Regions from separate parts of the Martinezella sp. CNPSo 3732 genome, predicted to be linked through region 2. Evidence: riboswitches for the same ligand, from Rfam matches in the RefSeq annotation. Region 2 holds a riboswitch; each other region holds the start of a gene.
The links. A riboswitch is a leader RNA that binds a small molecule or an ion and turns the genes downstream of it on or off. The one in region 2 is predicted to bind thiamine pyrophosphate.
Positions count from the first base shown of each region.

Region 1: linked by a shared signal. The riboswitch ahead of thiB (thiamine ABC transporter substrate binding subunit) and the one ahead of thiM (hydroxyethylthiazole kinase) in region 2 are both predicted to bind thiamine pyrophosphate.
Region 3: linked by a shared signal. The riboswitch ahead of thiC (phosphomethylpyrimidine synthase ThiC) and the one ahead of thiM (hydroxyethylthiazole kinase) in region 2 are both predicted to bind thiamine pyrophosphate.

Region 1 is NZ_JBXSOO010000004.1:96,488-101,212, reverse strand. Features, by position in the region: gene thiP (thiamine/thiamine pyrophosphate ABC transporter permease ThiP) at 1-530, opposite strand, end outside; gene thiB (thiamine ABC transporter substrate binding subunit) at 541-1,569, opposite strand; TPP riboswitch at 1,621-1,736, opposite strand; gene AC13RM_RS11205 (MDR family MFS transporter) at 1,808-3,346, opposite strand; gene AC13RM_RS11200 (MarR family winged helix-turn-helix transcriptional regulator) at 3,514-4,041, shown strand; gene AC13RM_RS11195 (thiamine diphosphokinase) at 4,114-4,725, shown strand, end outside.
Region 2 is NZ_JBXSOO010000010.1:103,083-107,807, reverse strand. Features, by position in the region: gene AC13RM_RS17870 (3-oxoacyl-ACP reductase) at 69-833, opposite strand; gene thiD (bifunctional hydroxymethylpyrimidine kinase/phosphomethylpyrimidine kinase) at 838-1,650, opposite strand; gene thiE (thiamine phosphate synthase) at 1,647-2,285, opposite strand; gene thiM (hydroxyethylthiazole kinase) at 2,282-3,085, opposite strand; TPP riboswitch at 3,139-3,235, opposite strand; gene AC13RM_RS17850 (DUF1127 domain-containing protein) at 3,470-3,616, shown strand; gene yghU (glutathione-dependent disulfide-bond oxidoreductase) at 4,179-4,725, shown strand, end outside.
Region 3 is NZ_JBXSOO010000007.1:127,155-131,879, forward strand. Features, by position in the region: gene thiC (phosphomethylpyrimidine synthase ThiC) at 1-1,777, opposite strand, end outside; TPP riboswitch at 1,870-2,002, opposite strand; gene AC13RM_RS15225 (hypothetical protein) at 2,133-2,876, opposite strand; partial or broken gene AC13RM_RS15230 (porin) at 3,480-4,570, shown strand.

The DNA.
Region 1 (4,725 bases), on a different contig from region 2:
ATGCCGAGTCCGCCGGCCACCAGCCAATATTCAGCCGGGACACGCTCCAACCCGGCCAGCATCAGCCGGCAGGCGAGGGGCATGTTGAAGAAGACATGCGCAAGCAGGATACCGGCAAGGCCATAGATGCTGACGGGCTGCGACAGGCCGAGTGCTGATAGCGCCTGATTGATAAGCCCCTGTCGGCCCCATATGCCGAGCAGGCCGAGCGCGCCGATCAGCACCGGCAGGCCCATAGGCACGGCCATCAGCCGGATCAGCCACAATCGGCCGGGAAAGCGCGGCTGGCGCGCCAATGCCCGGGCCACCGGGATGGCGAGCATAACGGAAAGCAGCGTCGAGAACACCGCCTGTAGCAGCGTGAAGCGCAGGACGCGCAGCAGGTAGGGGTCTGCCAGGGGATTGGTGCCGCCAGATTCGATGCCGGCGGCGAGCAGGGCGAGTACGGCGATCCCGACGAAGACCACGATGCCGGCGAGACTGAATGTCCCGCCGGAAATGGCGCGTCTTCGCTCTGGTGCCGTGAGTATCGTCAAAGCATCAGTTGCCGCTGGTGGCGGTCAGCCATTCGTCGATCCAGGCTTTGCGGTTCTTGTCGACGTCGGCGGGGCTCATCAGGAAGGTCTTCGAGGGCACCACGAGCTTGCTGAAGGCTTCCGGCAGCGGTTCCGAAGTGGCCGAGGCCGGCATCATCCAGTTGCTTGTCGGTATGATATCCTGGAAGCCCGGTGAGATCATGAATTTGAGGAAGTCGCGCGCAAGTTCCTTGTTCGGCGAGGACTTGATGAGGCCGGCAACCTCGATCTGGATGTAATGTCCTTCCGAGAAGGCGGCGGCCTGATAGCGATCGGTCTTATCCTCGATCATGTGATAGGCCGGCGACGTCGTGTAGGAGAGCACCATCGGCGCTTCGCCCTTGGTGAAGAGGTCATAGGCTTCCGACCAGCCGGGGGTGACGGTCAGGATGCGGCCTTTGAGCTTCGCCCAGGCATCGGCGGATTTGTCGCCATAGATCGACTTGACCCAGAGCAGCAGGCCGAGGCCCGGCGTCGAGGTGCGCGGGTCCTCGATGACGATCTTCTGCGAGGGATCGCCCTCGACGAGATCCTTCATGCTCTTCGGTGGGTTCTTAACCGTCTGGCTGTCATAGATCACGGCGAAATGGCCGTAGTCGTAGGGCACGAAAACGTCGTCCTTGAAGCCGCCGGGAACCTTGAGTGCCGAGGTGTCGACGCCGCTTGCATCGAAGAGGCCAGTATCCTTAGCTTCGTCGACGAGATTGGTGTCCAGGCCGAGAACGACATCGGCCTTGGTGCCGGCGCCTTCCAGCTTCAGGCGGGAGAGAAGTGCCACGCCGTCGGTGACAGCGACATAATTGACCGTGCAGCCGCAGGTCTTTTCGAAAGCGGCCTTGACCTTGGCACCCGGACCCCAGTCGGCGGTAAAGCTCTCATAGGTGTAGATGGTCAGGGTCTTGTCGGCTGCAGCGGCAGACTGCGCGGCACAAAAGGTCGTTCCGGCTGCAAGGGCCAAGCCGGCGAAGAATGACAATAGCGATCGGTTTTGCACGACAGCGCCTCCACTTTGGTTTCGTCTTGAAGGGGAAAAGGGCGCTATGATTTTTGTCACGCGTCTAATCCCTCCGCCGGTGTTAGCCGGATCAGGTTCCGCGGGTTGGCCGATGAAAGCCTCTCAGCCAAATGTCCTGAAGGACATAGGCACCCCGTTAGAGCGTCGGCAGATTTAGCCTTGTGACGGAGGGATGACAAGGGAAATGATTCCCTTGCCGATTGCAGGCCGAAGGAGCTTACTCGGCGGCGTGCGCGGCGGCCGTCGGGCTGTCGAATTTCTTAGCCGCACTTGGAAGCTGCACGTTCTTCAGCGTCAGCGCGGTCAGCAGGCCGATGAGACAGATGCCGGCGGCGGTCATGAACAGCGGGCTGAAGGCGCTCGCATAGGCATTGGCGACGGCCTCGCGGGTCGCCTCGGGCAACGCGGCCATCATCTTCGGAGTCAGCTGCTCGATGTCGGATATGCCTGATATGGAGACGCCGACATTGCCGAGCTTGGCGGCGATGATGGCGCCATAGACGGAAATGGCGATGGAGGCGCCGCCCATGCGCGAGAGCGTGACGGCACCCGTCGCCGCGCCGACGTCACGCGCTGCGGCTGCATTCTGTACGCCGATGACGGGCACCTGCTGGGCAAGGCCGATGCCGACGCCGTGCAGCAGCATCAGGCTGCCAATGAGGGCGATGGGCGTGCCGGCATGGACGAAGGCGAGTGAAGCGAATGCGATTGTGCTGCAGGCAGCACTTGCGACGGCGAAGGGCTTGTAGCGGCCCCTTGCGGCGATCAGCCGGCCGGCCGATAGCGAACCGCAGACGATGCCGCCGGTCAGGAGAATGAACAGCAACCCGGCCATGGAGGGCGAAAGGCCCGTCGTCGTCTGCAGGAAGAGCGCGAAATAATTCACCATGCCGATGGCCACGGCACCGCTGGTGATCGAGAGGATCAGCAGAAGGCCGAATGTCGGATTGCGGAACAGCGTCATCGGCACGATGGGCTCGGGTGCGCGGCGCTCGATGAAGACCCAGGCGATGGCGCAGATCACCCCGAAGGCGATAATACCGAGGCATTGCGGCGAGAGCAGCGACCCGAAGAGTTCGCTTCCGTCAGCAGCAAGCACGATGCTTGTCGTCGTCAGGGCAAGAAGGATGGCGCCGGCATAATCGATCTTCGGACGGCGGGCCGGCTTGCGGTAGGGCAGCATGAAGGCGAGGCCGGTAAGCACGATGAAGCCGATCGGCACGTTGACGAGGAAGATCGAACGCCAGCCGAAGAGATCGCTCATCGTGCCGCCGAGAACGGGGCCGATGGCGCCCGACGCCATCAGCACGAGGCTCGAATAGCTCTGGTAGCGTGCGCGCTCGCGCGGCTCGAAGAGATCGGCGTTCACGGCGAAGATCGAGACCATGATACCGCCGCCGCCGAAGCCTTGAAGGACGCGGGCGGCGATCAGCGTATCCATCGAGACGGCAAGGCCGCAGACGGCGGAGCCGATCGTGAAGATCGCGATCGCCGTCATCATCACATATTTGCGGCCGAAGAGATCGCCGAGCTTGCCGTAGACGGGCATGACGGCGGAGAGCGAGAGAAGATAGGCCGATCCGATCCAGCCAAAGCGCTCCAGATGTCCGAACTCGCCGACGATCGTCGGCAGTGCCGTAGAGACGATCTGGTTGTCGAGCGTTGCCATGAACATGGCAGTCATCAGAAACAGGAAGAGTATGAGCCGCCGTTTATGATCCGCCACGAGCGGCGCGAAAGTTGTCTGCATGTCCATGGGGCAGGAAATCCGAGCTTGGCCGAAACGCTGCGCGGTCGATCGAATGCGCGGGACGCCCCGGTTTTCATAGTTTATATATGTGTGCCAATAGCATATAATTGTCAATGACAGGTGAATGCTGTTTGCATGTTTTATTTGTTTTCTGCCTCTGATATGGTGGAAAGATGACATCTGCGACCAATACACGTGAAGTTGAAGCCTCGGAGCTGACCGAAGACGAGAATCTCCTGCGCATCGGCCATGCGATGACGCGCATGCGTCTGCTGACGGGCCGCCGCATGATCGGCAGGCTTGCCATCCAGAGCGTGGCACCGGGCCTCGAGCTTTCGCATCTCGACGTACTCGATGTCGTGAGGCGGGCAGAGGCGACGGGCGAAGTCACCGTCGGCACGATTGCCGAGATGCTGCGGATCGATCCGTCGCGGGCAAGCCGCATCGTGGCCGACATGGTGACGCGCGGCGTTCTGCGCCGCAAGGCATCGCAGGCGGATGCTCGGCGTATCGTGGTGGTGCTCACCGCGCTGGGTCAAAGATTGCTGTCGGAGATCCAGGCGCAGAAATTCTCCGTCATCGGCAGCATCTTCGCCGACTGGACGCAGGAGGAGATCGAGAGCTTCTCGCTGCTGTTCGATCGCTATGTCAGCGGCTACGAGCAGGTTTTCCAGGCGCGCATCAAGGAAACGGACGACTGAGCGGTCGGCGCGGTTGTTCTTGTGCATCGCGCTCTTCCCTAGGGATACGACTTTGCGCTATGGGCATGCCTCATGAGCCAGTCCACCACCTTCACCATCCTGCTTGGCGGCGAGCTTCGTTTGACGGAGCGGCTGCGCGATGCCGTTTCCGGCAGCCGCTTCATCGCGGCCGACGGTGGCATGCGCCATGCGATCACGCTTGGTGTGAAGCCTGAGCTTTGGGTCGGCGATTTCGATTCCACGCCCGCGGATTTGCAAGCCGCCTTTCCCAATGTGCCCAAGCAGCCCTATCCGGCGGCGAAGGCTGCAACGGACGGCGAAATTGCCGTCTCGGAAGCGATCGATCGCGGCGCCACGAGACTGATCCTGGCGGGCGCCATGGGCGGCGAACGTTCCGACCATGCGATCCAGCACCTGCTTTACGGCGTGCATCTGGCCGAAAAGGGCCTCGATATCTTGCTGACCTCCGGTGACGAGGAGGCGGTGCCTCTTCCGCCGGGCGAACTCACGCTGACGCTACCCTCAGGCTCGCTGTTTTCGGTTCTCGGTTTCAGCGATCTGACGGGCCTGTTCATCGACAATGCCCGTTACCCCTTGCGCGATTTTCATTTGCCCTTCGGCGCGTCGCGCACCATTTCCAATGTAGCGGAAGGCGATGTGCGCTTTTCGCTCGGCAGCGGCAGG
Region 2 (4,725 bases):
TCCTAATCGGCTGCGAAAGCTTAATTGGCGCTGCCTCTCCGGGCAGCGCCTTTTTTGTTCTCGAGCCGCTATCCGAAGACGAGACCGCCATCGACGATCAGGTTCTGTCCTGTAACGGCCCGTGCCCAGGGGCTTGCAAAGAAAAGAACCGCATCGGCAACCTCTTCGGGCGTGGTGACGCGGCGCAGCGGCGTATTCGCGGCAATGATGTCGAAAACGGCTTCCGGCGTGGCGCTGCTCGCATCCGTCGTGCGCAAAAGACCGCCGGAGACCATGTTGACGGTGATCCCAAGCGGACCGAGTTCGGATGCGGCCGTGCGAGTCAATGACAGCAACGCCGCCTTGGCGGCGGTATAATCGTGATAGGGCACCACCGGGTTCTGGAAGAGGTTGGTGCCAATCGTCACGATTCGCCCAAAGCCTGCCTGCGCCATCGCCGGGCGCGCCGCTTGTATCAGGTTCAAGGCGCCTTGCAGTGCGGTTTCCAGCTGTATCGCCATCTCGGCCCAGCTCAGGGTGTCCAATTTCGAGCGCGCATCGCCATTGAAACTGAAATCGGCAAGCGCGTTGTGGACGACGGTCGTGGGTGCGCCAAAATGCTCGGTCACCTCCGCGACAAGCCGCTTCGTTTCTCCGAGATCGCGGATATCGGCCTGGAAGGTTTTCGCATGACCGCCGAGGCCCGCTGAGAGCGCTTCTGCCCGCTCGCGGCTTGCGCGATAGTTGATGGCAACCTTTGCTCCCTCCCGGGCAAAGGCCGTCGCGATGGCGGCGCCGAGACCGCGCCCAGCGCCTGAAACGATCACGATCTGATCCTTGAGTAACAGGCTCATTTCTCTACTCCTTGTTTTTCTGCCAGAGCGCATGGAAATGCTGCACAGGTCCATGACCGCTTCCTACGGAAAGCTGGCCTGCGGCAGCAACCGCGGCGGCGAGATAGGCTTTGGCGGATGCAACGGCTTCGGCGAGCGACAGGCCTTTGGCGATCTCGGCGGCAATGGCGCTGGAAAGCGTGCAACCCGTTCCATGCGTATTCTTGGTCGGCAGCCGCTCGGCTTCGAACCAGGTAAGATGACCGCCGCTTGCGAGCACATCCGGGCTTTCATCCCCTTCGAGATGACCACCCTTGACGAGGACAGCCGAAGGTCCGAGCGCTGCCAACGCAAGCGCCTGGCGCGCCATGTCTTTGCGGCTTTTCGCCTCGGCGTCATGCAACAGCGCAGCCGCCTCGGGCAGGTTCGGGGTAACGACGGTCGCAAGCGGCAGCAATCGTGTGGTCAGCACGTCAATGGCATCGGCGGCGAGCAGGGCAGCGCCACCCTTGGCAATCATGACTGGGTCGAGGACGACGGGCACATCACGATGTCGCGCCAGAATGTCCGCGACGGCATCGGCGATGGCGGCATTGGCGATCATGCCGATCTTGACGGCATCCACGCGGATGTCGGCAAAGATCGCATTGATCTGGTCTGCCACAAAATGTGGAGGCACGGGATGGACGCCTGAGACGCCCTGCGTGTTCTGCGCGGTCAATGCGGTCAGAGCTGCCATTCCATAAACGCCGCGGGCGGAGAAAGCCTTTAGGTCGGCCTGAATGCCAGCGCCGCCGGAGGGATCGGAGCCAGCGATGGATAAGACATTGCGGATCATTGGCGAGCCTCCTTGATGGCTTTCGCGATGATGGTTGTCGCGGCTTGCGGGTCCGGTTGGCCGCAAATGGCCGAGACAACCGCGAGACCATCGGCTCCGGCCGAGTAAACGCTTGCGGCATGCTCTGCTTTCAGGCCGCCGATCGCGACTGATGGAACTGGGCAAAGCCTGACGATGCGGGCAAGCCCGTCGAAGCCGATCGGCCGCTTGTGGTCGGGCTTGGTGGGCGTGGCAAAGACCGGGCCGATCCCGGCATAGTCGACGATGCGGGCATCTATGGAGGAGGCAAGCGCTTCCGTTTCCACCGAGAGGCCGAGGATCATGTCCGGTCCGATCATGCGGCGGGCGTCGGCGGCATTCATATCTTCCTGGCCGATGTGAAGGCCGTCCGCGCCGATGGCGATGGCGGCCTCGACATTGTCGTTGACGATCAGCCGGACATTCGTTCCGTGCAGGATTTGCTTGAGGGCGCGGCCCGTCTCGATCATGGCAGCGGTCGAAGCCTCCTTGTCGCGAAGCTGGATGATGGTGGCGCCACCGGCCACTGCCGCCCGCGTTGTCTCCACCATGCCGAGATCACGGCATAGCAGCGGATCGAGGACGAGATAGAGCGAGAGATTGAAGTCTTTCTTCATGCTGCCGATATCCTTGCGTCGCGATCCAGCGTTTCCGGGGTGAGGGCGGCAAGGGCATCGAGGAAGCGCCAGGAGAAGGAGCCTGGGCCATCTGCAATTGCTCCCGCCTGTTCGCCGGCAACGGCAAAGACGGCAAGCGCCGCTACCGTCGCGTCGAATGGATCATCCGAAGCTGCCGCCGCAAACGCACCGACGAGGCATGTTAGCGAGCATCCAAGTGCGGTTACTTGCGGCATCAATGGCGAACCACCTGCGATGCGCTTCGCCTTCTGCCCATCCGTCACAAAATCCGTAACGCCGGTGACTGCCACCACGCAGCTGTGCTTTTCCGCAAGCTGACGGGCGGAATCTTCCGCCTGCTCGACGGCATCCCTGCTATCGACGCCCTGGCCGCGGCTCGTGCCGCCGGCAAGCGCGATGATCTCGGATGCGTTGCCGCGAATGATTGTCGGCTTTAATTCCAGCAAGCGCGCGATGGCACCGCGACGAAACGCAGTCGCATAATGGGCGACGGGATCGAGGACCCAGGGTTTGCCCACCTCGTTTGCCGACTGCGCGGCCTTCAACATGCCGGCAAGCCAGCCGGACGAGAGCGTGCCGATATTGATTGTCAGTGCGCCGGAGATAGCGGCAAACTCGCCGGCTTCCTCTTCGGCATGTACCATTGCCGGCGATGCCCCGGCGGCAAGCATCACATTGGCCGCGATATTCATGGCGACGAAATTGGTGATGCATTGCACCAGCGGAGGATTGGCCCGCATGGTGCGAAGCTGATTGCCTGCTGTGATTTGGTTCTGCATATCGCCCCTTCTTTCGGGCGGGCGAGACGCGTGGGGACGACGTGCAGTGTTTCGCGAGGTCCCGAGCGACTCCCTCCGCCAGCATGATCTGGTTCAGGTTCGAAGGGTGCTTCTCAGCCCGCCGAATGGCGGACGCCCCTGTCTCTCATCTCTCTTCTTTTCGCAGACAAAGGAGGCGCTGTCATCAGCAAATCGCAAAGGCAGGCGTGATCGACAGGATGACGACCGCCTGCTTTTCGGGCGACATATGCAGAATTTGCATAGGTGCAGTGATTCCTTAGCTCTGCAAAAAGCCGAGGGTTTCGACTATATATTTCTCATCGAAGCGACGGGAGCGCCAAGCACGGCAGCTCAGCTTCGAAAGCCCAAGGAAAGGGGATCATCATGAACGTAGCACGCTCTTTCAATAACTGGCGCAAGTATCGTCAGACGGTCGCCGAACTGGGCCGTATGTCCACGCGCGAACTGCATGATCTGGGTATCGATCGCGGCGAAATCCGCAACGTTGCCCGCGCAGCGATCGCTCGCTAACGGCCGCAACGGCTCCTTATAAAAGCTGCATTATGCCAGCGCCTGTTCCCCCGAGCAGGCGCTTTTGCTTTGTGGGCATCCCGCTCATTCTTCGCCGTGCTGGTTGAAGATTGCGTTCGATCTAGCTGCCCGGTTTTCGCATGGCGCATAACTGCCTTGCAAAGAAATGCCTATGAACTGAGCAAAAGACTGGTATGTTTGTCTTTATCGAAGCGATGCACCTCCTCCCGCATCCCTTCGCTTGGCAGACGTCCTTATCCTCCTCCCAGGGACGGCTGCAGGAATAGCGGAACTCCTCCTCCCATCCGCTGTTCGGTTCTTGTAAAAAGCCTGCCGCTCCTCCTCCCGCGGCAGGCTTTTTCGTTTCATGAACCTCCAGACATTTCCAATGGCCTAACGTGGTCGAAGAGTCCGCGCCCTAACCGGGGCGGCAAGAGCGCTTCCGAGTTAAAGAGTGCGCATTCTCCTCTCGCAAAAATGAAGAGCGGCCCCTATGTGCGACCTATGTAGCGCGCTACATCGAAGATCGCCCAAATTCGATTCCCGAAAAAGGAGGATGCCCATGACCGGTTCTGCCGAATATACGCCGCCGAAAATCTGGACCTGGAACAAGGCCAATGGCGGCCAGTTCGCCAATATCAATCGCCCGATCGCCGGCCCTACCCACGAGAAGGAACTGCCTGTGGGACGCCATCCCCTTCAGCTCTATTCGCTTGGAACGCCGAACGGCGTGAAAGTCACCATCATGCTCGAAGAGCTGCTGGCGCTTGGTCACAGCGGCGCGGAATATGATGCCTGGCTGATCAAGATCGGTGAGGGCGATCAGTTCGGCAGCGGTTTCGTCGACGTCAATCCGAACTCCAAGATTCCGGCCTTGCTCGACCGCAGCGGGCCTAAGCCGGTCCGCGTTTTCGAATCGGCCTCGATTTTGATGTACCTCGCCGAAAAGTTCGGCGCCTTCCTGCCGACCGAGCAGCCGGCTCGTGCCGAATGCATCTCCTGGCTGTTCTGGCAGATGGGCAGCGCTCCCTATCTCGGCGGCGGCTTCGGTCACTTCTACGCCTATGCGCCGACGAAGATCGAATATGCGATCGACCGTTTTGCCATGG
Region 3 (4,725 bases), on a different contig from region 2:
CCTCCCGATATTTCGCCGCCATCGCTTCCAGCCCTTCCTTCTGTGCCTCGGCGCGGATGTCGTGCGAAATCCGCATCGAGCAGAATTTAGGCCCGCACATCGAGCAGAAATGCGCGACCTTGTGAGCTTCCTTCGGCAGGGTTTCGTCGTGGAAGCTGCGGGCAGTATCCGGATCGAGCGACAGGTTAAACTGGTCCTCCCAGCGGAACTCGAATCTTGCACGCGACAATGCGTCGTCGCGGACTTGAGCGGCCGGATGCCCCTTGGCGAGGTCGGCCGCATGAGCGGCGATCTTGTAGGTTATGACGCCGGTCTTGACGTCGTTGCGATCAGGCAGACCAAGGTGCTCCTTCGGCGTGACGTAGCAGAGCATCGCCGTGCCGAACCAGCCGATCATTGCGGCGCCGATGCCCGATGTGATGTGATCGTAGCCAGGCGCGATATCCGTCGTCAGCGGTCCGAGCGTGTAGAAGGGCGCCTCGCCGCAGACGGCCAGCTGCTTGTCCATGTTCTCCTTGATCTTGTGCATCGGCACATGGCCGGGGCCTTCGATCATCACCTGGCAGTCTTTTGCCCAGGCGATCTTCGTCAACTCGCCAAGCGTCTCGAGTTCGGCAAATTGGGCGGCGTCGTTGGCATCGGCAATCGAGCCCGGTCGCAGGCCATCTCCGAGCGAGAAGGAGACGTCATAGGCCCGGCAGATATCGCAGATTTCCTCGAAATGCTCGTAAAGGAAGCTCTCGCGATGATGATGAAGACACCATTTGGCCATGATCGACCCGCCGCGCGAAACGATGCCGGTGACGCGGTTGACGGTCAGCGGAATGTAATGCAGCCGCACGCCGGCATGGATGGTAAAATAGTCGACGCCCTGTTCGGCCTGCTCGATCAGCGTATCGCGATAGACCTCCCAGGTGAGCTCCTCGGCAATGCCGCCGACCTTTTCCAGCGCCTGGTAGAGCGGCACCGTGCCGATCGGCAGCGGCGAATTGCGGATGATCCACTCACGGATATTATGGATGTTGCGGCCGGTCGAAAGGTCCATGACGGTATCGGCGCCCCAGCGCGCGGCCCAGACCATTTTCTCGACTTCCTCCGCCATGGAAGAGGTGACGGCGGAATTGCCGATATTGGCGTTGATCTTCACCAGGAAATTCCTGCCGATGATCATCGGCTCGCTTTCCGGATGATTGATGTTGGCCGGGATGATCGCGCGGCCGGCGGCAACCTCCTGGCGGACGAATTCCGAGGTGACATGATCCGGAATATGGGCGCCGAAGCTTTCGCCATCGCGGATCAGGGCTTCTGCCTTCGCCTTGCGGCCGAGATTCTCGCGGATGGCGATGAATTCCATTTCCGGGGTGATGATGCCGGCGCGCGCATAGGCAAGTTGGGTGACCGCTTTGCCGTCTTTTGCCCGCAGGGGCTGCCGTTTGGCCGGAAACTCCGGCGTCAGCCGTTCGCCGGTGACGAAACCGTTGTCCTCAGGGCGCACATGCCGGCCTTCATAAGCCTCGACATCGCCGCGGGCGAGAACCCAGTCGCGGCGTAGCTGCAACAGACCCTGCTCGATGCGAATATCGGCGCCCTCGATCGTATAGGGGCCGGAAGAATCATAGACAACGACAGGCGGTTCGCCCGAGGTCGGATGGACGCTGATTTCGCGCATCGGCACGCGGATGTCTGTGTGGATTTCCCCGGGGATATAGATTTTCCGGGATGCCGGCAGCGGGCCGGTGGTGACGGTCGGAGTGAGATTCTTTGCGGCAATATTCATGGTGTGAGGCTCCAAGTTGCAGTTGGAGACCCAGTCAATCAGCCGGAATGATGAAAAGACGCCGGCATGGAATCCAGGCGGAAATCCGAAGCCATCGAGCGCTTGCACCGTCCCTACGCCAGTATGAACTGGATCAGGTTCAACGGGTCACTGCGCCCACAATCGGCAAAGCCGTATTGTCCAGCAGTATCTCAGCCCCTTGCCGGGACCCCCCTGGTGAATGTCAAAAGGCTATGCCTTACTCTTGTCCTCTGTCAACCCCGTAGCGATGGCCGCATTTTCGGGAGATTGACCATTGCCGCGCCCGCCGAATTACAACTTTATCGTGCCGATCATCGCACTGACTTGCCGCGCCTCAGTAACGCGGTGTGGTATTGCCGACGAAGCGATGAGGGCCGGTATGGGACAGCTTGCTCGCGGTATCAAGCCAGATCTTGCCGCCGAGGGCTCGCCAGCGGTGACAGAAGGCGAAGTCCTCGCTGAGATAGATTCCCGTTCCCTCCTCGACCATGCATTCGAACAGGGCGTATTGGGTGCCGGGCGAGCGTTTGGTGCTGGGATAGGCGTGGATTGCGTTGTAGCGCAGCTCCGGATAGGCCGCGATCATTCTTTCTATGACGCTGCGCTTGATCAAAAGCATGCCGGTGCCTGCATAGACTGCGCTGACGAAATCGCCTTCACGTTCTGCAACCTCGCCGACAAGTGGGGTCCCGACATAGTGAAGTGCGGCAGCCGCAAGTGTTTCGCCGTCGGCTGAATTGATGCGGGCCGCCGTCTCCCAGTCATAATCCTTGATCGGATACATGGCGGCGACCACATCCTTATCGGCTTCCAGCAGCCTCATGACCTGATCAGGCTCGAAGCTGATGTCGGCGTCGATGAAGAGCATATGGGTCGCCGTCGTATCGTTCAGGAAAGACGAGACAAGTGTGTTTCGGCTGCGGGTAATCAGGGCGTCATTGCCGAGCAGGGCCAGCGTCAGCTGTATGCCTGCCTGCGCGCCCGTCTGCATCAATGAGAAAATGGACTGCATATAGTCCTTCGTGACGAGGCCGCCGAAGCAGGGGGTCGCTATGAAGATCAGCCGGTTCTCATTCATTCGTGATTTTCCCTCTCCGATGGCGCGAGTCGCCGGAATCTAGGAAAATTCAACATTTCTGTGTGTAGCGAATTGTTGAAATTCATTGCTGATCTTTGCTCAAGCCGACCGGTCATTTGCCGCGGAATTCCCGATGGCCATGCCATGACCAGATTGGCCTGCCATGGCGTCATCGACCGCCGACATCGCGCTGGCTTAAATGCGATGACGACCAGACTGGCAGGCGTTCTTGTGAACAGGGACATCTTTGCCATCCTTGCCGGATGCCGCCATGGCCCGCGGTCGCGAGTTGCATTTAAGCAACAGCAGCCAAGACTAACGCCTCAGCGCCCTTCATATAATTGACAAACATACGGGCTGTTTGTAAATCCAATGTCAGGACATAAGTTGTCTTACGGTCGAGCAATCGGCCGGATCGGTAGAGGCATTTCAAAGCCTTTTACCGCGGGGGTAATCATGAAGGTTCGAGGGGACTCAAGCCAACATCAGGTGCGTATTTGCCGGGCTGCCCGGTCGTGTTTAGACCAAACCGATCTCCAGGGTGATGCTCCAGTTCTGCGCTCGCGGTAAAATAGAAATGCATAATACAACCAGGAGTTTAAAATGAACATCAAGAGCCTTCTTCTCGGCTCCGCTGCTGCGCTGGCAGCAGTATCCGGTGCCCATGCAGCAGACGCGATCGTCGCTGCTGAGCCGGAGCCGCTGGAATACGTTCGCATCTGCGACGCATACGGTGCTGGCTACTTCTTCATTCCGGGCACGGAAACCTGCCTCAAGATCGGCGGCCGCGTCCGTACCGAAGGCGAATGGTACGATGCCTACAACCCGAACAGCAAGAGAACAGCAAGAACGGCACGCTCTGGCACACCCGCGCCGAGCTGAGCGTCGACACCGCGACCGACACCGAATACGGCCCGCTGAAGACCAATACGGTCATCCGTTGGGACTGGAACGACGGCAACTCGACCTCCACCAAGCTGCTGTTCGCCAACATCAGCCTCGTCGGTAAGGCCGACTCGCAGTATAACTACTACATCGGTTATGCCGGCGACGTCATCAACGACGACGTGATCTATGACGGCCCGTACGAACTCAACCAGTTGACCTACAGCTACGATGCCGGCAACGGCTTCACGGCTGTGGTCTCGGTTGAAGACAGCAACTCCAGCGGCTCGGGCGCTTCCTATGGCTCCAGCTGGTGGTCCGACGACAAGGGCAATCACTACGCTCCTGACGTCGTTGCCGGTGCTGGCTTCAAGTCCGGCGCATGGGGCTTCAAGGTCGTCGGTGGTTACGATTCGATCGTCGAAGAAGGCGCCATCAAGGCTCGTGTCGATGCTGACTTCGGTACCTTCTCGGCCTTCTTGATGGGCGGCTGGAACACCGATGGCGACAAGCTCAACAAGTACGCAGGCACCAACCTCGATCGTTCGGCTTGCCCAGTTAACGATGCATCGAAGTGCGGCTGGGGTGACTGGGCTGTCTGGGGCGGCGTTGGCGTTCCGATCAACGAAAAGCTGAAGTGGAACCTCCAGCTCGCCTACACCGACTCGAAGATCTTTGCCGCCACGACGAACGTCAAGTGGAACCCGGTCAAGAACCTGCTCATCGAGCCGGAAGTCTCCTACACCAACTTCGATTCTGTGAACCAGGATCAGTGGGCTGGTATCCTGCGCTTCGAGCGTAGCTTCTAATATTGAATTACCCGGCCTAGCGCCGGGTATGAGAAGCCTGGCGTTCCAATCCGTCAGGCTTCTTTCATCGATCGGTTGACCTCCGATCAAAGCAAAGGATCTGGCTTTCCCTCCGGATCCTTTTTTATTTCCAGCTTCTGGCAATCGATTCGGCT